One region of the Actinomadura rugatobispora genome, then DNA from elsewhere that is predicted to be linked to it. Evidence: riboswitches for the same ligand, from Rfam matches in the RefSeq annotation. Region 1 holds a riboswitch; each other region holds the start of a gene.

Evidence for each region. Region 1 has a riboswitch for cobalamin ahead of ACZ466_RS48340 (ABC transporter substrate-binding protein). Riboswitches for the same ligand answer to the same signal wherever they lie in the genome.
Region 2: linked by a shared signal. The riboswitch ahead of cobN (cobaltochelatase subunit CobN) and the one ahead of ACZ466_RS48340 (ABC transporter substrate-binding protein) in region 1 are both predicted to bind cobalamin.
Region 3: linked by a shared signal. The riboswitch ahead of ACZ466_RS08385 (magnesium chelatase subunit D family protein) and the one ahead of ACZ466_RS48340 (ABC transporter substrate-binding protein) in region 1 are both predicted to bind cobalamin.
Region 4: linked by a shared signal. The riboswitch ahead of ACZ466_RS19950 (ribonucleoside-diphosphate reductase subunit alpha) and the one ahead of ACZ466_RS48340 (ABC transporter substrate-binding protein) in region 1 are both predicted to bind cobalamin.

The regions. Positions count from the first base shown of each region.
Region 1 is NZ_AP029191.1:10,818,560-10,823,512, reverse strand. It holds gene ACZ466_RS48345 (FecCD family ABC transporter permease) at 1-790, opposite strand, end outside; gene ACZ466_RS48340 (ABC transporter substrate-binding protein) at 787-1,755, opposite strand; cobalamin riboswitch at 1,840-2,038, opposite strand; cobalamin riboswitch at 2,100-2,272, shown strand; gene ACZ466_RS48335 (ABC transporter substrate-binding protein) at 2,317-3,882, shown strand; gene ACZ466_RS48330 (ABC transporter permease) at 3,884-4,822, shown strand; gene ACZ466_RS48325 (ABC transporter permease) at 4,827-4,953, shown strand, end outside.
Region 2 is NZ_AP029191.1:2,066,780-2,071,732, forward strand. It holds gene cobN (cobaltochelatase subunit CobN) at 1-2,826, opposite strand, end outside; cobalamin riboswitch at 2,864-3,035, opposite strand; gene ACZ466_RS08630 (Asp23/Gls24 family envelope stress response protein) at 3,064-3,963, opposite strand; gene ACZ466_RS08635 (general stress protein) at 4,083-4,562, shown strand; gene ACZ466_RS08640 (serine/threonine-protein kinase) at 4,826-4,953, shown strand, end outside.
Region 3 is NZ_AP029191.1:2,018,381-2,023,333, forward strand. It holds gene cobO (cob(I)yrinic acid a,c-diamide adenosyltransferase) at 1-72, opposite strand, end outside; gene ACZ466_RS08385 (magnesium chelatase subunit D family protein) at 80-2,362, opposite strand; cobalamin riboswitch at 2,516-2,641, opposite strand; gene ACZ466_RS08390 (ATP-binding protein) at 2,813-3,598, opposite strand; gene ACZ466_RS08395 (helix-turn-helix domain-containing protein) at 3,818-4,660, shown strand; gene ACZ466_RS08400 (DUF397 domain-containing protein) at 4,651-4,857, shown strand.
Region 4 is NZ_AP029191.1:4,537,613-4,542,565, forward strand. It holds gene ACZ466_RS19935 (copper resistance CopC family protein) at 1-334, opposite strand, end outside; gene ACZ466_RS19940 (YcnI family copper-binding membrane protein) at 331-1,059, opposite strand; gene ACZ466_RS19945 (MFS transporter) at 1,168-1,785, opposite strand; cobalamin riboswitch at 1,892-2,160, shown strand; gene ACZ466_RS19950 (ribonucleoside-diphosphate reductase subunit alpha) at 2,268-4,649, shown strand; gene ACZ466_RS19955 (ribonucleotide-diphosphate reductase subunit beta) at 4,646-4,953, shown strand, end outside.

The sequences.
Region 1 (4,953 bases):
GCACGTCCAGGCCCAGGGCGGCGGCGGCCTCCTCCCCGGCCAGCAGCAGGTTCAGCGGGCGCGACAGCCCGACCAGGACCGCCGTGCCCGCCAGGACCACGGTCGCGGGGATCCACAGCACCGTCCACGTGGTGCCGGCCAGCCCGCCGAGCATCCAGCGCAGCGCGGACTCGGCGGCGCGCGGATCGTCTGAGGTGATGACCAGGTAGCTGGCGACGGCGTACAGCACCTCGGCGGTGGCCACGCCCGCCAGCACCAGGCGCACCGTGGTCATCCGGCCCCCGGACCGGGCCAGCGAATACACCAGGATCAGCGCGAGCAGGGCCCCGCCGAAGGCGGCCAGCGGCAGCGAGAACATCCCGAACCAGGTCAGGTGGAACACCACCACGAGCACCGCGCCGACCGTGGCACCGGAGGAGACCCCCAGCAGCATCGGGTCGGCCAGCGGATTGCGCACCAGGGCCTGCAGCGCCGTCCCGCACACCGACAGCCCGGCGCCGACCACGCCGCACAGCAGCACCCGGGGCAGCCGCACGTCCAGCACGATCGTCTCGCGGACCGGCGACCAGACCGGCTCGGCCAGCACCGGATGCAGCCGGTGCAGCAGGATCCCCCAGACCTGTCCGGGCGGCACCCGCACCGACCCGGCCGCGATCCCCGCCGTGGCCGCGACCAGCACCAGCGCCGCCAGCAGCGCCAGCACCAGCGGAAACGGGACGCGGGCTCGGCGTCGCACGGCCGCCGTGCCCGCAACGCTCCCGGTCGCGGGCCGGTCGGCGACGCCGGTCACGCGAAGCGGTCCGGGTGCAGCTGCCGGGCCAGCGACTCGACCGCGGCCGCCACCCGCACACCGGTCACCGTGGACGACAGCGGCAGCACCGCGAACCGCCTGTTCCTGATCGCCGGGACGTCCTTGAGGGCCGGGTTGCTCAGCAGGAACCTCTTCTTGTCCTCGGCGGACCGGTCGCCGTAGTCGTAGATGAGCACGACCTCGGGCGCCCGCTCGGCGAACTGCTCGAAGGAGACGTCGCCGTACGCCTTCTTCACGTCGGAGAACAGGTTGGCGCCGCCCGCCAGCCGGATCATCTCGTCGCCGATCCCCGCCCCGCCCGCGGTGAACACGGTCTTGTCGCCGCTGTCGTAGACCGCGACCTTGACCGGGGCCGCGCCCGACAGCCTGCCCTCGACCCCCGACAGGACGGTGCGCAGCGAGGCGATCCGCCGCTCGGCCCGGTCCGGCACGCCGAAGATCCTGGCGACGGTCCGGATCTCCTCCTCGACCGTGGCCGTGGTCACCGGCCCCTTGGGGCACTCCTCGATGTTGAGATGGGTGTCGATCCCGGCCTTCTTCAGGACCGCGCGGCCCCGGCCCTCCTTCTCCTCGAACGTGCTCGCCCACCCGCCGTAGACGAAATCGGGCTCGGCCGACAGCAGCGCCTCGAACGAGGGGTACTCCTCAGAGATCACCTTCACCCGGTCGTAGGCGGCCTGGAACTCCGGTAGAACCTTGTCGTCGAGGTAGCCGGTGCCGACCATCGACTTCTCCAGCCCGAGTGCCAGCATCACCTCGGTCGCGTGCTGGTTCAGCGACACCGCCCGCTGCGGAGGCCGCTGATAGGTCGTCGTCACCCCGCAGTTGGCCACCGTGACCGGGAAACCGGACGGCACCGCGCCGCCCCGGGCGCCGCCGGCGCGCTCCGTACCGCCGCCGCACCCCGCCACCAGCAGCACCGCGCACAGCAGCGATGCCAGCACCGGTGGCACCCGGCACGCTGCCGGGCCTGACGAGCCCATGGGCATGTCGCCCTCTCCTCTCTGGGGAGATCCGCCCCAGGTCCTTCGAGGAGGCGACCGCGTGAGTCTCCTGGCTCTCGGGTCGAAGCTCGTCCCGGCCTTCCCACCCGCGGGCGCGGGCAGTGGCGTGGTTCGGGATCCGCTCGCCGATCACAGTGGCGGGACCGCGCCGGATTCGCACCGGCTTCCTCGTTCCGCCGTCGCCTACACCGCACATGGTGGCACATGCGGCACCTGCACAACAGTCGCAATAACGACAAGTACCGGAACCGCCGCGGGGACCCTCTCCACGGCACCGATTGGCGCGACTGGTCTAATGTCAGCGCAAAGGCGACGGGGACCAGGAAGCCGGTGTGATTCCGGCGCGGTCCCGCCACTGTGACCGGGGAGCGAACCCCCTCGCACGCCACTGCCCGCGTGAGCGGGTGGGAAGGCCGGGGGCCAGCGACGATCCGGGAGCCAGGAGACTGACCCGTCGCCGGTCCGCCGGAAGGGGGCGAGGACACCCCCGGGAAGGATCCGATGAACGGTCATGCCCCTGAACGGGCCGGCGAAGGGCGAGGGGGGCGGGCGGTCGGCAGGCGCACCCTGCTGGCCGGGAGCGGAGCGGCGCTCCTGTCCCCCGCGCTGCTCACCGGCTGCGGCGGGAACGGCGACGGCGGCGGCACGAACCGCTTCCGCGCCGCGTTCGCGGCCGGCGGTTCGCAGGAGACCCTCGATCCCCACGTCGCGCCCAACTTCGTCGACCAGGTCCGGGCGAAGGCGCTGTTCGACACGCTCGGCACCTACAACGACGACATGTCGGTCCGTGAGCGCCTGGCCGAGTCCTGGGAGAGCGATGCCTCGGGAACGCGCTGGCACATCCGGCTGAGGCGGGCGCGGTTCCACGACGGCCGTCCCGTCACCGCCAGGGACGTGCTCTACAGCTACCGGCGGGCGGCCGCCCCGGAGACCGGTTCGCCCTCCCAGCAACTGCTGTCGGCGATCGACTTCGGTGCCAGCCGCGCTACCGGGGAACGCACGCTGACGCTGGCGCTCGAGCGGCCCGACTTCACGTTCCCCACGGCGTTCGCCGGCCCCGGCACGGAGATCGTCCCGGAGGGCGCCACCGGCTTCCGCGCACCGGTCGGCTCGGGTCCCTTCCGGTACGTCTCGTTCACTCCGGGCGGGCCCGCGCTGTTCAGGCGCTGGGAGGGGCACTGGGCGGGCGCGCCGTCCATCGCCGAGCTGGAGATCGTGCCCGCCAACGAGGAGTCCACGCGGGTCAACGCGCTGCTGTCCGGGCAGGTGCAGTACGCGGCGGACCTGTCGGGGGCCTCGGTGAACCGCCTGAATGGACGGCGGTCGACGCGTCTGCTGACCGTTCCGCGGGCCACGGCGCAGCAGATCCTGCTGCGCACCGAGCGCGCCCCCTTCTCCGATCCCCGGCTGGTCCAGGCCGTGGCGCTGGGCATCGACCGGGAGGCGCTCGTACGGATCGCGCTGGCCGGTCACGGCGAAGTCGGCAACGACCTGTTCGGGAAGGGTCTGCGCGGCTATCCGCCCGACCTCCCCCAGCGCGCACGCGATGTGGATCGCGCCAGGGAACTCGTGCGCGAGGCGGGCGCGGAGGGCCTGGCCGTCACGCTGGAGACCAGCGCGGTCGACGCGGCGTGGGAGCCTGCGGCCAGCCTGATCGCCCGGCAGCTCGGCGAGGTCGGATTGCGGATCACGCCGCGCGCGCTCGCCGCCACCACCTACTTCAGCGAGATCAAGAAGCGCGGTGTGGCGGCGTTCAACACCACCTCGACGCTGCCGCTCTCCGACTTCCTGGAGCAGCGCATGCGCGGCGGGGCCGCGCGGAACATGACCGGGTTCCGTTCCGGACGCTTCGACGACCTCCTCGAACGGGCGCGCACCACCCGCGACGAGAAGCGGCGGCAGGACCTGCTCGCCCGGGCCCAGCGGATCGCCCGGGACGAGTCCGGCCTGCTGGTGTGGGCGTTCTCCGACGCCAACGACGCGATCTCCGCGTCGGTGCGCGGGCTGCGCGCGGCCCCGCCCAACTCCGGCGACTGGGCCCGGTTCGACCGGGTCGCCCTCGGCTGAGGTGCGCCGCTACGCCGCCGGCAGGTGCCTGCTCGCGGTGGCGCAGTGCCTGGCGGTGCTGGTCGCGGTCTTCGCGCTCGGCACGCTGCTGCCGGGTGACACCGCCGACGTCCTGCGGGGCGAGCACGGCACGCCGGAGCAGGTCGCCGCGCTCCGCGAGGGGCTCGGACTGGACGAGCCCGCCTGGCAGCGGTTCGGGCAGTGGCTGGGCGCGCTGTTCGCCGGCGACCCGGGCAGGTCTCTGATGACCGGCGTCCCGGTGAAGGAGGAGATCGGGCGCCGCGTGCTGGACTCGGCGGTGCTGGGCCTGCCGGCGCTGGCCGCCGTGATCGTGCTGGCGCCGCTGCTGGGCGTCGTCACGGGCCTGCGCGAGGGCACGCGGCTCGACCGGGTGCTCAACGCGGTCGCGGTGCTGCTGCATTCGGTGCCGGAGTTCGTCCTGGGACTGCTGCTGGTCGCCTCGTTCTCCCTGGCCGCGGGGCTGCTGCCCGCCACCGCCGTCGGGCTGGAGGGGGCGGCGCTGCTCGCGCACCCTTCCGTGCTGGTGCTGCCGGTGACGGTGCTCGCCGCCCGCCACCTGTGCGACCTGGCGCGGCAGATACGCGCCGGGATCGCCGCCCAGCGGGACGGGCCCGTGGCCGAGCACCTGAGGCTGCTGGGCCAGCGCGAGCGGACCGTGGTGCTGCGCCATGTGGTCCCCAACGCGCTCGGCCCGGCCGTCCAGCAGTTCGCCCGCTGCGTGGAGGGGCTGCTGGGCGGGGCCCTGCTGGTGGAGTCCCTGTTCGGCGTCCAGGGCTTGGGGACCGGCTTCGTCGAGGCCGTGCAGAACCGGGACGCGCCGCTGGTGCAGACCTACGCGCTGCTGTTCGCCGGGACCGCGGTCGCGGTTCACCTGGCGGCCGATCTGGTGTCCACCGGCTGGCGCCGCGCAGGGAGGTGACGGCATGACCGCCCGCCTCCGGGGCGTGCTGGAAGGGGTGCTGCTGGGGTTCCCGATCCTGGTGGCGCTGGCCGGGCCGCTGGTGGCGGGCCCGGTGGACGCGCCCCTGTCCGGCGCCGCGGCTTCGCCCT
Region 2 (4,953 bases), 3.7 Mb from region 1:
GATGACGTGCGGGAACGCGTCGCGGAAGAAGCCGGAGATGCGGACGGTGACATCGATCCGTGGCCGTCCCAGCTCCTCGGCCGGGACGATCTCGAACCCGGTGACCCGGCGCGAGGCGTCGTCCCAGACCGGGCGGCAGCCGATCAGCGCCAGCACCTCGGCGATGTCGTCGCCCTGCGTCCGCATCGCGGAGGTGCCCCAGACGGTCAGGCCGACGCTGGACGGATACTCCCCGGTGTCCTCCAGGTGCCGGGCGATCAGCGAGTCGGCGAGGGCGACGCCGACCTCCCACGAGTTGCGGGACGGGATCGCCTTCGGGTCGACCGAGTAGAAGTTCCGGCCGGTCGGCAGCACGTTCACCAGGCCCCGGGTCGGGGACCCGGACGGCCCGGCGGGCACGTACCCGCCGTCGAGCGCGTGCAGCACCGCGCCGATCTCCCCGGACGTGGCGTCCAGCCGCGGCACCACCTCCGCCGCGCCGAACTCCAGCAGCCGCACCACGTCCGGGATCTCCCGCCCGAACACGCCGTCGCAGACGGTCTTGGCGCCCGCGACGTCCCAGCCCGCGGCCTCCATGCCCTCGACCAGCGTGCGCGCGAGCCGCTCCAGGAGGTCGACGGCGTCGGAGGCGGTGCGGGCGGGGCCGTCGGCGAGGGCGGTCAGCGCGGACAGGTCGGCCTCGACCCGGCGGCCCGGGTCGGCCAGCAGCGCCTTCTCGTCCAAGCCGAACTCGGCGGCCAGCACCGCGCGCAGCCCCGGCATCGCGCCCGCGACCCCGCCCCACACCTGCGCCGCCCGCAACACGGCCAGCACCAGGTTGACGCGCGCCTCGTCCACCGGCCGCCGCCCCAGGATGTGCAGGCCGTCGCGGATCTGCACGTCCTTGATCTCGCACAGGTACCCGTCGATGTGCAGGATGAAGTCATCGAACTGCGACTCGTCCGGCATCTCGTCCTGGTGCAGGTCGTGGTGCAGCTGGGCGGCCTGCACCAGCGTCCAGATCTGCGCCCGGACGGCCGGGAGCTTGCCCGGATCGAGGTCGGCGACGGTGGCGTACTCGTCCAGCAACTGCTCCAGCTTGGCCAGGTCGCCGTACGACTCGGCGCGCGCCATCGGCGGCACCAGGTGGTCGACGACGGTGGCGTGGCCGCGCCGCTTGGCCTGCGTGCCCTCCCCGGGGTCGTTCACGATGAACGGGTAGATCAGCGGCAGGTCGCCGAGGACGGCGTCGGGGGCGCAGCCGTCCGACAGCCCGAGGCCCTTGCCGGGCAGCCACTCCAGCGTGCCGTGCTTGCCCAGGTGGACGACCGCGTCCGCGCCGAACTCCTCGTCCAGCCAGCGGTAGGCGGCCAGGTAGTGGTGCGACGGCGGCAGGTCGGGGTCGTGGTAGATCGCCACCGGGTTCTCGCCGAAGCCCCGCGGCGGCTGGATCATCAGGATCACGTTCCCGAACCGCAGCGAGGCGAGCACGATGTCCTCGCCGTCCACGTACAGCTCGCCGGGCGGCTCGCCCCAGTGCTCCCGGACGCCCTCGCGCAGCGGCCCCGGCAGCGCCTCGAACCAGGACCGGTAGTCCTCAAGCCGGACCCGCGACGGTGCCTGGCTCAACTGCTCCTCGGTGAGCCACTCCACGTCGTGGCCCCCGGCCGCGATCAGCCGGTGGATCAGCGGGTCGCCGTCGTCGGGGTCGCGCCACAGCTCGTCGTCGCCGCCCAGGTCGTACCCGGCGGCGGCCATCTCCCGCAGCAGCCCGACCGCGGACACGGGCGTGTCCAGCCCGACCGCGTTCCCGACCCGCGAATGCTTGGTCGGATAGGACGACAGGACGACCGCGACCCGCTTCTCCCCGTTCGGCCGGTGCCGGAGCCGGGCGTGCCGCACCGCGATCCCCGCCACCCGGTCCGCCCGCCCCGGATCGGCCACGTACACGGGAACGCCGTCCGGGCCCTCCTCCTTGAACGAGAACGGCACCGAGATCAACCGGCCGTCGAACTCGGGAATCGCGACCTGCATGGCCGCGTCCATCGGCGTCAGCGCCCCGTCCGACGCCTCCCACACCGCCCGGCTGGAGGTCAGGCACAGCCCCTGGACGACCGGCACGTCCAGCCCGGCCAGCGCGCCCGCGTCCCAGGAGTCCTCGTCACCGCCCGCCGACGCGTCCGCCGCGACCGCGCCGCCCCCGGCCAGGACGGTCGCGACCAGCGCGTCCGCCCGTCCCAGCAGCTCCAGCAACCCCTCCTCCGCACCCCGCAGCGACCCGCAGAAGACCGGCAGCGCGTTGGCTCCCCGCGCCTCGATGCGCTCGCACAGCACGTCCACGAAGGCCGTGTTCCCCGACAGCTCGTGCGCCCGGTAGAAGACGACCCCCACCGTCGGGCGGCCCGGCTCCACCCTGGGCTCGCCGTGCAAACCGTACGATGGCATCGGAACCGGCGGCGCGAACCCCTCACCCGTCAGCAGCACCGTGTCGCTGAGGAAACGGGCCAGTTCCCGCAGGTTGGTGACACCGCCCTCGCGCAGGTAGTCCAGCGCCTCCGCCGCCACTCCGGCCGGGACGGTCGACAGCGCCATCAGCTCGGCGTCCGGATCGGCCTCCCCGCCCAGCAGCACCAGCGGCAGGCCCAGCCCGCGCAGCCGCTCCACGCCCTCCGGCCAGGTCTTGCGCCCGCCCAGCAGCCGCACGACGGCGACGTCGGCGCCCTCGGCCAGGGCCGCGAGCTCGTCGAGCCCGATCCGGACCGGATTGGCGGTCACATATCCCGCGTCCGCCGCCCGCGCGGCGAGAAGTTCGGTGTCGGCCGTGGACAGCAGCAGGGCACGCATCATCGGCAAGCCTCCCCCGGGGTCTCCGCGCCCCGGCTCGGTGAAGAGGTCGGCGACGGCACGGAGTCTCCTGGCTCCCGGATCGGCGTCCTCCCCCGGCCTTCCAGCGTCTCCGCCGTGGCCCTGAGCGAGAGAGGACTCCCCGGTCACAGTTGCGGGACAGCTCCGGATTCACACCGGATTCCTCACCCGCCGTCGCCCGCCATCGTAGCCCGCGCCCCATATGCGAAGTCAGCACCCCTAGGCGCGGGCCCGCTGCTTCTCCCGGACGCGCCGGAACACATGATCGAGGCCGCGCCGCTCCTCGAAGTACACCCCGAGCAGGTAGGGCTGCCAGCCGCCGTCCCGGTGCGGCACATGCAATGGGTGCACCTCGCGCTGGGGGTCCGCACCCAGTTCCTCCAGGCAGCCGCCGCACAGCGGGCGGGGCCGGGCCTCCTGGCCGTACACCGCGGTCGCGGGTCCGTGCAGGGGGTTCAGCCAGCAGAACGGCACGTTCCCGTCCACGGGGACGCCGGTGTCCAGCACCATCCGCGCCACCCGGCACAGCACGACCGCCACGAAATGATCCGGCCAACCGCCCGTGTACGCGACCGCCCGGGGTGCCAGCTCCTTCGTGATCGTGTCGGCCGCCTCCAGGCACGCGACCGCCTGCTCCCGCGCGGGCCCGCCGGGAACCCCGGCCTCCAGCCGCTCCCGCAACGCGTTTCGCTCCTCCTTGAACCGCCCGCGCAGCTCCCCGGAGCCCAGCTTCTCGAACGGGCTGTACGGGGTCTTTCCTCGCACCACCATGACGATCTTGCGCAGCACCCACAGCAGGATGATCATCAGCACGCCGAGCACGACCCCGACGATGATCGCCCCGTCCCGCAGGCCGGTCCAGAACGGCTCCTCCAGGAGCGCGGCGCCCTCCGTCGCCTGGAGATGCAGCATGAACCCGGCCAGGCCCACCGCGATCAGGACGACCGCCAAGCCGACCATCCCGCCGTACCAGGTGCCCCGCACCTCATCGGTCCGCTCGGTGGCGAACCCGCGCCGCCACACCGGGACGTACCCCGCCACCAAGGCGATCAGCAGCGGCACCCCGCCCACCGCGACCCCGGCGAACCGCCGGTACGACTCCAACTCCTGCGCGTCCAACGCCCGTCACTCCCCGATGTCGCGCCGCCCTGGACCGCAGGCTACGCGCCTGGACGATCAAGGAGGGACAAGACCGCCCGAACAGGTGCGTCCGGGAAATCCCTGGGTAGGGGGACGGCATGTCCACCCAAGCGGTCCCTCCCGCGACCGACCGTCCGGTCGTCGGGTCCTACGGCAAGTACGAGGGCGCTCAGCGAGCGGTCGACTTCCTGTCCGACGAGAAGTTCCCGGTCGAACGAACGGCGATCATCGGCTCCGACCTGAAGATGGTCGAGACCGTCCTGGGCCGCCTCACCAAGGGCCGCGCCGCCCTCGCCGGCGCGGGCAGCGGCGCCTGGTTCGGCCTACTGGTCGGCCTCCTGCTCACCCTGTTCACCGCCAACCACAGCGACGTGTTCGGGCTGCTGCTCGGCGGCGTCCTGTTCGGCGCCGTCTTCGGGGCGGTCTTCGGCTTCATCGCCCACGCCGTCACCGGCGGCCGCCGCGACTTCACCTCCCGCAGCCAGATCGTCGCCGGCCGCTACGACGTCGTCGCCGACGCCGAGGTCGCCGAGGACGCCAAGAACATGCTCATCAAGCTCGCCTGGCGCGAAGACTGACCGGACGCGATCCCACGACGGCCGAGCACCCTCCGACCTGTGAATTCCTGGGGAATTGCGGTTCCGGGGCAGGATCGTTGGATTGTCCGCTTGCTCCCGGGTCCCCATCCGCTGACCACCGTTCCGATTCTCCGCACGGCTCGAACCGGTTGACCGCCTACTTTGCGGCTCGTCGTGGCTTTTGGGCTCCTGGGCCGTAGGTTGGGGTCGGGTCTTTGGCGGTTTGGAGCCGTTGCCAGCGGATGTGGGCCGGAGGTTGCGGGTTGCTGGTTGAGGGTGCCGTGGTGGCGGACCGGTATCGGGTGGCCGAGCTGCTGGGTGAGGGCGCCATGGGCCAGGTGTGGCGAGGCGAGGACCTCCGGCTGGACCGGCCGGTGGCGGTCAAGGTGCT
Region 3 (4,953 bases), 3.6 Mb from region 1:
CAGCGGCCGGTTGCGGCGCTCCCTGGTGGTGAGCCCGTCCTCGGGCACGTACTCCGGCTTTCCCTGCGGCATCGCGTGCTCACGCCACCTTCCCGGACGCGTTCCTGACGTCCCTGACCACCCCGGCCAGGCCGCCGGCGGCGAGGTCCTCCAGCCGCACGGTCTCCGCGCCGAGCCGGGTCCCCAGCTCGGCCGCCATGCCGAGCCGCACCGGCCCGGACTCGCAGTCGACCACGACCGACGCCACCCCGGCCGCGGCCAGCAGCCCCGCCGCCGCGGACGGGTCGGGCCCGTGCGTGAAGCGGCCGTCGGTCACCACCACCAGCAGCGGCCGGCGGGACGGGTCGCGCACCCGCTCCACCCGCAGCGTCTCGGCGGCCCGCAGCAGCCCGGCGGCCAGCGGGGTGCGGCCCCCGGTCGGCAGCCGGCCCAGCCGCCGCGCGCCGGCCTCGACCGACGAGGTCGGCGGCAGCGCCAGCTCGGCCGCGGTGCCCCGGAAGGTGATCAGCCCGACCTTGTCGCGGCGCTGGTAGGCGTCCATCAGCAGGCTGAGCACCGCGCCCTTGACCGCGGTCATCCGCCGCCGCGCCGCCATCGAGCCGCTGGCGTCGACGACGAACAGCACCAGGTTGCCCTCGCGCCCGTCGCGGACCGCCTCCCGCAGGTCGCCGGCCTCGACCACGATCCCGGGACCGGTCCGGCCGCGCGCGTGCTGGTGCGGGGCGGCGGCGTGCAGCGTGGCGCTCAGGTGCAGGCCGCGGGCGCCGGGCCGGGCGCCGGAGACGCGCCCGAACGGGCTGCGCGCCTTGGAGCGGCGGCCGGGCGCGCCGGTGCCGGTACCCGGCACGGTGAACAGCCGGGGCCTGAATGTGGCGCCGGCCTGGGCGGGCTCGCCCTCGCCCGCGTCCCGCTCCTTGGTGGGCAGGCGCTCGTCGGCGGGCCGCTCGCCGTCGTTCACCGAACGGCCGTTGAGCAGGGCGTCCAGGACGCTCAGCACGCCCCCGCCCCCGCCCCCGCCGCCATCGAGGCCGCCCGGTCCGCCGCCGGGGCCGCCGCCCGGCCCGTCGTCGTCGGGCTCGTCGCCGTCGGCGGGCCCGGACCCGTCGTCGCCGGGCCCTTCCTCGGCCTCGGCCGACGCCGGTTCCGGCCGGGGCTCGGGCTCGGGCTCGGGTGGGGCGTCTCCGGGACGGTCCGGGGAGTCGTCGCCGTGCTCCTCCAGGATCTCGTCCAGCTTCTTCTCGTCCAGGCCCGGCGCGTCGAACGGGTCGCGGCGGCGCCGGTGCGGCAGCGCCAGCCGGGCCGCGGTCCGCACGTCCTCGGCGGTGACCACGGTGCGCCGGTGCCAGGCGGCCAGCGCCATCGCGGCCCGGGCCGTCACCAGGTCGGCGCGCAGCCCGTCCACCTCGAAGGCGGCGCAGACGGCGGTGATCTGGCGGAGCGCGGCGTCGGTGAGCTCCACCCGGGGCAGCCGGGACTGCGCGGAGGCGATCCGGGCGGCCAGCTCGGCCTCGGCCACGCCCCAGCGGGCGGCGAAGCGGACCGGGTCGCGCTCGTAGTCCAGCCGCCGCCGCACGACCTCGGCGCGCTCGGCGGGGTCGCGGGTCGCGGCGACCTCCACGGTGAGCCCGAACCGGTCGAGCAGCTGCGGGCGCAGCTCGCCCTCCTCCGGGTTCATGGTGCCGACCAGCAGGAACCGGGCGGCGTGCCGGACCGAGACGCCCTCGCGCTCGACGTGCGACTCGCCCATCGCGGCGGCGTCCAGGAGCAGGTCGACCAGGTGGTCGTGCAGCAGGTTGACCTCGTCGACGTACAGCGCGCCGCGGTGCGCGGCGGCCAGCAGTCCGGGCTCGTACGCCTTCACGCCCTCGGTGAGGGCGCGCTCGATGTCCAGGGAGCCGGTGAGGCGGTCCTCGGAGGCGCCGACGGGCAGCTCGACCAGCCGTGCGGGCCGCTGCTCGGCTCCGGCCGGCCCGACCGGCGCCGGAGCCGCGGGAGCGGCCGCACGGGCGCCGGTGTCGTCGGCCGGCTCATCGGCGGGCTCGGGGGCCGCGTCGAAGGCGCCGTCCTCGTCCGGCTCGCCGTCGAACACGGCGTGCGGGCCGTCCGGGCAGGCCGGGTCGGGGTCGCGGGGGTCGCAGGAGAACCGGCAGCCCGCCACCACCGGCACCGACGGCAGCAGGTCGGCCAGCGCCCGCACGATCGTCGACTTGGCGGTGCCCTTCTCACCGCGGACCAGCACGCCGCCCACGCCCGGAGAGACCGCGTTGACCAGCAGTGCGAGCTTGAGGTCGTCCATGCCGACGACGGCGGAAAAGGGGTAGCGCGCCTGGTGGGGCTGCCCGTCGGCGCCCGCGCGGCTCATCGGCCCATCAGATAGGGCGGCATGCCTCATCGTCCTTCCCTCGGGTGTCCACGCCCGTGGCTGTCCTTCCAAGGGACGCCCCCAGAGGCTCGGCGGTGCCCGCGAGTGGTGTCACTCGGTTCACCGCGGTCGCCCGCGTCCCTCCGACGGCCGGAGTCTCCTGGCTCCCGGATCGCCACTCCCCCTCAGCCTTCCAGCGTCGCCGCCGTGGCCGAACGCGAGGGGGAGCTCCCCATGGTCACAGTTGCGGGACAGCCCCGGATTCGCACCGGGTTCCTCCGCTTCCGTCGCCTGCACAGGATGGCATACCGGTAGGAACCGCCCAAGTCGCGGTGGGGTGAGAGCGTCCGGGCACCCGTGTCCGGAGGCGTGCCGGGAACGTGTTCTACCGCCGGCTCCGCGCGCCGGCGGCCGAGGTGGAGAAGGCGCGAACCGCCCGCCCCCGGCCGTTCAGCCGAGCGGCGGCGGCGCGGGCGCGGGGGCCGGGACGACGGCCCGGTAGGGCGCGCGGAGCAGGTCGGCCGGAAGCTGGACGGCGGCGGGCACGGTGAACCAGACCGCCTTGCCGCGCGCCCTCGGCAGGCACCGCGACATGGTCCGCAGCATGCCCCAGCGGCCCTCCGACAGCTCCTGGACGATGCTCAGCCCGCGGCCGTAGTCGCCGGAGGTCCAGGAGTAGCCGGGGAGGCGGGCGGCGGCGTCGCGGTCGAACACCGCGCAGCGCAGCTCGCCGCCGGACGCGCCGCCGGCGTAGAGCCACAGCTCGTGCGGGCCCCGGTCGGCGGCGTGCTGGTGGGCGTTGGTGGCCAGCTCGCTGGCCATCAGCTTGGCGTCGGCGATGGCCGCGCGGGACGCTCCGGCCTCGGCCAGCGCCTCGGCCAGGACCGAGCGGGCGTACCGGGCGCAGCCCGGCCCCTCGGGGAGCGCCCAGGCCCGCCCTAGCGGCGGCGGGCACTCCGACGGGACGACCGGTACCACCACCTCGTCGACGCGGGCCTCCGCGGCGCTCAGCCGGGCGCGCCACCCGGCGTGGCCCGCGTGGCCGGGGCGGCCCCCTCGGCCGTCGGGGCCCTCCCGGCGGTCGCGCCGGTCGCGGGCGTCGTCCCGGGCGCCCTTCCGGCCCGCCGTACCGGCGGAACGGAGCATCGGCGCCCCGCCTCCGGAGTCGTCGGCGGCGGCGACGCCGTCCGCGGAGCCCGCCGTCGCTGGTCCGGCTGTCTCTGGTGAGGTCTTCACGGGACCCTCCCGCATCACGTCCGTGGTGCCCGGACTCGCCAACACTGCCACTCGCCTGGCCTGTGCCACTACTGTCCCGTTACGTTCCGCTCACAGGCGATCACGTTTCCTCAGCTTCGCGTGAGAATCTCACTCACGCAACACGCTTCGCAAGATTGGCGTTACCGGCATGCTCGTTTGTGTTGAACGGAACGGACCGAATCGGGAGACTCTCGGCTCATGACGTATCGGCCCACCGTGCGCGGTCGCCGGCTGGCCCGGGAGCTTCGCAGGCTGCGAGAGGCGCAGGGTCTCACCCTGCAGGAGGTGGCGGACCGGCTGGACTGGTCGCGGGCCACCGTCTCGCGGCTGGAGACGGGGCAGACCCGGCCCAAGCCCAACGACATCGCGGACATACTCGATCTGTACGGCGTGCCCAGCCCCGCCCGGGACGCGCTCATCAACCTGGCGCGGGAGGCGGGCCAGCGCGGCTGGTGGACCGCCTATGCCGACGTGTTCACCGGCAGCTACGTGGCCCTGGAGGACGAGGCCTCGCAGATCCGCACCTGGGACCCCCAGCTGATCCACGGGCTGCTGCAGACCGAGGACTACGCCCGGTCCGTGATCACCGCGGGCCGGATGCTGCCCACCCCCGAGGACATCGAGCGCCGGATCGACGCCCGCAGGGCCCGGCAGGCGCTGCTGGAACGGGAGCAGGCGCCCCGGGTGCACCTGATCTTCGACGAGGGCGTGCTGCACCGGCCGATCGGCGGGCCGGAGGTGATGGCGGAACAGCTCGTCCAGCTGGGCGCGATGGCCTCCCGGCCCAGGATCACCCTCCAGGTGCTGCCGTTCGACGCAAAAGAACATGCCGGACTTGACGGACGTTTCACGATACTTTCGTTTCCCGACCCCGCAGACCCCGATATCGCCTACGTCGAGGGGACCATGGGCGACGTTTATCTCGAAAGCGCCGAGGCAATAGCAACACATGGGGACCGCTTCGCCCGTATCACGAAGGCGGCCCTCTCCCCCGAGGAATCCGCGCACCTCATAGCCGAGGCAGCAAGGAGATGCACGTGAACCACCCCTCCCCCGATATCACCCGAGCCCACTGGCGCAAGTCGTCGCACAGCGGCAGCGGCAACCAGTGCGTGGAGGTGGCCGCCCTCACCGGCGACCACCGCGCGGTGCGCGATTCGATGGATCCGCACGGCCCGGCCCTGATGTTCACGCGGTCCGAGTGGCACCGCTTCCTGGAGGCCGTCCGGCGCGCCTAGGCGAGCACTCGGAAGGTCTTCTTCCCGAGGGGTCGCGGCGATCTCGCCGCGGCCCCTCGGCCCGCCCGGCACCCTTCGCCGGGCCCTGCCCCTGCA
Region 4 (4,953 bases), 6.2 Mb from region 1:
GGTGCCCGTCGGCGGACACCACCCGCCAGCCGACCGTGTACGTGCCGTTGGGCAGCGTGCCGTTCACCGGCTGGGTGACCGTGTCGCCGACCGCCTTCGCGGGCCCGTTCTCGTGCCGGGAGCCGCCCGGACCGGTCAGCACGACCCGGGGCAGCCGGATCGTCTCGGTGTAGGTCAGCGTGATCTCACCGGGCGGCGCGATCTCCGCGCCCGACTTCGGGTCGGACGACTTCAGGGCGGTGTGCGCGGACGCGGGCGCCGCGCCCAGCGTCAGCGTCGCCGCCGCGAGCGCGCCCGCCAGCCCGGTGCGGAGCAGAGTGGGACGGATGGTCATGCGTGCCTCCTTGCACGGGTGAGTCCGAAGGCGCCGACGCCGAGGCCCGCGATCCCGACCGCGAGGCCCAGGCCGCCGAGGAGGCGGGCGGTGCCGTCGGCGGAGTCGTCGCCGGCCAGGACGGCGCGCGCGGGCTGGGCGGTGATCAGCGCGGCGCCGGCCGGGCCGGCCGGGGCGCCCTTCGGGGTGAGCTTGAGTTCCGGCGCGGGGTGCTCCGGTTCGTTCTGGCCGCTGCCGGGATCCTGGTCCCACTTCACGACCTCGTCGCTGGAGTAGGTCTGCTCGGCCTTGAACAGCACCCGCTCCGCGTTGGACGGCAGCGGCCCCATCGAGACGTCGAACTCCTCGAACCGCCCGGCGCCGATCTTCCCGCCGGACCAGGTGATCCGGGAGACGGCCTCGGTCAGCTCGCCGCCCTCGATCTTGACGGGGGCCGCGAGCTTCGCCTTCTCGACCTTGACCGTCCAGCCGGGCACCTGGCGCACCGACACGTGCTCGATCGGGTGGCCGGCGGGCATGTCGATCACCAGCTTGACGGTCTCGGCGTCGTCGCGCTCGTTCGGCACCCGGAAGGACACCTTGGCGAACGAGCCCTGCTCGGCGGTGCGGGGGTTGGCGGTGACGTGCGCGGCGGCGCCGGTGGCCAGGCCGGTCACCGACACGGCGGTCAGGGCCGCGACCGCCGCGGATCTGCGGACGGCACGGGAATGGGCGCGCATGGGCATGGGAAGTCTCCGATCGGGCGTTCGAGACGTACGGGAAAGCCGGGCGCGCCGAGAGGCGGCGTGCCCGGTGGCGTACGGCGCTCGTCCGCCGGCCGTCCCTACCCGGGGTCAGCCGTGCGCGAGCGCCCTCGAACGCCGGGGCGGGCCCCGCCGTACGACCTGGTGCCGGAGAACGCCACCGGCGGAGGCGGCCGGGACGACCGCCCTCACCACCGGGGTACGGGGCGCGGGCGCCGCCGGTTCGGCGCCGAGCAGCGCCAGCAGGACCCGCAACGGCCGCCCGGCCAGCACCATGACGCGCCGGGCCAGCGTCCAGGCGGCCCGTTCGCCGCGCCGCAGCCACCAGGCCGAGACGACGGCCGCGACCACGTGCGCGAGGGTCATCGCCAAGCTCGACTCGTGCCCGGGGAGGGACGCGACCGCGTGGTGCCGTTCCACCGCCGCCGGATCGGCGGGCAGGGGCGGGGCGGTGGCCGCCGCGTACAGGCTGTGCAGCGCGAACTGGCCGCCCAGAAGCCCGCCCAGGATCGTGGCCAGCGAGCGCTCGTGGCCCGCCAGCGCCAGTGTCACCGCCAGCACCCCGCCGAATCCGGCCGCGATCGCCCAGAGCGGGACCGCGGCGGTGGAGGTCAGGGTGTGTCCCAGGGTCGCCAGCGTGACGCAGACGGCGGCGAAGGCGACCGCCCGCGAGGTCCGGAAGAGCGGATGCGGCGGGTGCGGGGACATGGCCCGCCCATCGTCCCACTCCCGGTGCGCGATCTCTATACCTCCCCCCGGGTAGCGCCCAACACGCCCAACATATGGGGTTGTCGCAAGATCGATCGACTAGATGTAGGGTCTTGCCCGTGCTGGTTCGCCCGGCGCCGCCGAGCGGCGCGGGCGTCGTAAGAGGGAACCCGGTGCGGGGCGCCGCACGCCATCGGCGCCGCCAATTCCGGGACTGCCCCGCAGCGGTGAGCGGGAACGACCGCCGTCATCGGCACTGGCGCGCCCACCCCCAGGTGGCGCGCCGGGAAGCGACGGCCACTAGGTCACGGACTCCGGACGACCGGAGGCGTGGTGCCCGCGAGTCCGAAGACCTGCCCGCACCGATGTTCGTCCAGGCCTCGCGGGAGGGCCGGTGGACGGGCACGGCGCGCCGCCGTGCTCCCGTTCGCGTGCGCGCCCCCCGGCGAGGCGAGCAGCTCGCGAGGGAGAGAGCAGAACACGTGACACAGCACGTCATCGCACCGCCCGCCCGTCCCCTGAACGACGACCGCGCCCGGTGGGCCGCGGAGGTGGAGCGGGCCTGCGCGGGCCTGCCCGGGGCCGACCCGGAACGGGTCCTGGCGGCCGTACGCGGCGACGCCGGGCACCGCGACCAGGCGATCGCCGAGGCCGCCGCCCTGGTCGCCGCCGAACCCGCCTACTCCAAGGTCGCCGCCCGCCTGCTCGGCCTGAAGATCGCCGACGAGGCCGCGGCGGAAGGGGTGCGGACCTTCTCCGAGTCGATCGCGGCCACGCACGCCCAGGGCCTGCTGGCCGACGCGTCCGCCGCGTTCGTCGCCGCCCGCGCCGCCGAGCTGGACGCGCTGATCGACGAGTCCGCCGACGACCGCTTCGAGTACTTCGGGCTCCGCACCCTCTACGACCGCTACCTGCTGCGGCACCCGAGCACCCGCCGCGTCCTGGAACGACCCCAGCACTTCCTGCTCCGCGTCGCCTGCGGCCTCGCATGCGACGAAGTCGCTCCGGGGGGCGTGGGGGGTCGTCCCCCCTCGGGCGAGCACGTCGATGGCACCGCCGAGGCCGCCGAACTGTACGGGCTGCTCAGCACCCTGTCGTACCTGCCCAGCTCCCCCACCCTGTTCAACTCCGCCGCCGCCCGCCCCCAGCTGTCGTCGTGCTTCCTGCTCGACTCGCCCCGCGACGAGCTGGAGTCGATCTACGAGCGGTACGGGCAGGTCGCGCGGCTCAGCAAGTACGCGGGCGGCATCGGCGTCTCCTGGACGCGGATCCGCTCCCGCGGGTCGCTGATCCGCGGCACCAACGGGCACTCCAACGGGATCGTCCCGTGGCTGCGCACCCTCGACGCCTCCGTCGCCGCCGTCAACCAGGGCGGCCGCCGCAAGGGCGCCGCCTGCGTCTACCTGGAGCCCTGGCACGCCGACGTCGAGGAGTTCCTGGAGCTGCGCGACAACACCGGCGAGGACGCCCGCCGCACCCACAACCTCAACCTCGCCAACTGGATCCCCGACGAGTTCATGCGCCGGGTCGAGGCCGACGGGACCTGGTCGCTGTTCGACCCCAAGGAGGTGCCCGAGCTCACCGACCTGTGGGGCGAGGACTTCGACGCCGCGTACCGGCGCGCCGAGGAGGAGGGCCGGTACGTGCGGCGGGTCCCCGCGCGCCGCCTCTACGGGCGCATGATGCGGACGCTCGCCGAGACCGGCAACGGCTGGATGACCTTCAAGGACGCCGCCAACCGGGCCTGCAACCAGACCGCCGAGCCGGACCGCGTCGTCCACCTGTCCAACCTGTGCACCGAGATCCTGGAGGTGACCGGCGGCGACGAGACCGCCGTGTGCAACCTCGGCTCGGTCAACCTCGCCGCGCACCTCGTGCGGGGGCGTGGGGGTCGCCCCCCACACGGCAGCAGCCCGGACGGGGTGGACTGGGAGCGGCTGCGGTCCACCGTCCGCACCGCCGTCCGCTTCCTGGACCGCACGATCGACCGCGGCTTCTACCCGACCCCGGAGGCCGCGGACGCCAACCGGCGGTGGCGGCCGGTCGGGCTGGGCGTGATGGGGCTGGCGGACGTGTTCTTCACGCTGCGGCTGCCGTTCGACTCGGCCGAGGCGCTGGAGCTGTCCACCCGGATCGCCGAGGAGATCGCGCTGGCGGCCTACGGGGCGTCCGCCGACCTGGCGGCCGAGAACGGGCCGCTGCCCGCGTACGCGAGCACCCGCACCGCGCGCGGCACGCTCCACCCGGACCACTTCCCGGACGCGTCGCCGTCCCGCGCCGCCGAGTGGGACGCGCTGCGGGCCCGGGTCGCCGAGGTCGGGCTGCGCAACTCGCTGCTGATCGCGATCGCGCCGACCGCCACGATCGCGTCCATCGCGGGCTGCTACGAGTGCATCGAGCCGCAGGTGTCCAACCTGTTCAAGCGCGAGACGCTGTCGGGCGAGTTCCTCCAGATCAACGGCTACCTGGTGAAGGACCTCAAACAGCTGGGCCTGTGGACGCCCGCCGTCCGGGACGCCATCAAGCGCTCCAACGGGTCGGTCCAGGGGATCGTCGACCTTCCCGAGGAACTCCGCACCCTCTACAGGACCGCCTGGGAACTCCCCCAGAAGTCCCTCATCGACCTTGCCGCGGCCCGCACGCCCTACATCGACCAGAGCCAGTCGCTGAACCTCTTCATGGAGACGCCCACCATAGGCAAGCTCTCCTCGATGTACGCCTACGCATGGCGCAGCGGCCTGAAAACGACCTACTACCTGCGTTCGCGCCCCGCGACCCGCATCACCCAGACAACGGTCACCGCCCCCGAGGAAGCAGTCATGTGCTCCCTGGAGAACCCCGAGACCTGCGAGGCGTGCCAGTGACGCTCCTGGACCCGGGCATGGACCTCACCCTCCGGCCCATGCGCTACCCCGACTTCTACGAGCGCTACCGCGCCGCCATCCGCAACACCTGGACGGTAGAGGAGGTCGACCTCGCCTCGGACCTCCCCGACCTGACCAAGCTCACCCCCGAGGAAGTCCACCTGGTCAACCGGCTGGTCGCCTTCTTCGCCACCGGCGACTCAATCGTGGCCAACAACCTCGTCCTGAACCTCTACAAACACCTGAACGCCCCCGAGGCCAGGCTGTACCTGTCACGGCAGCTGTTCGAGGAGGCGGTGCACGT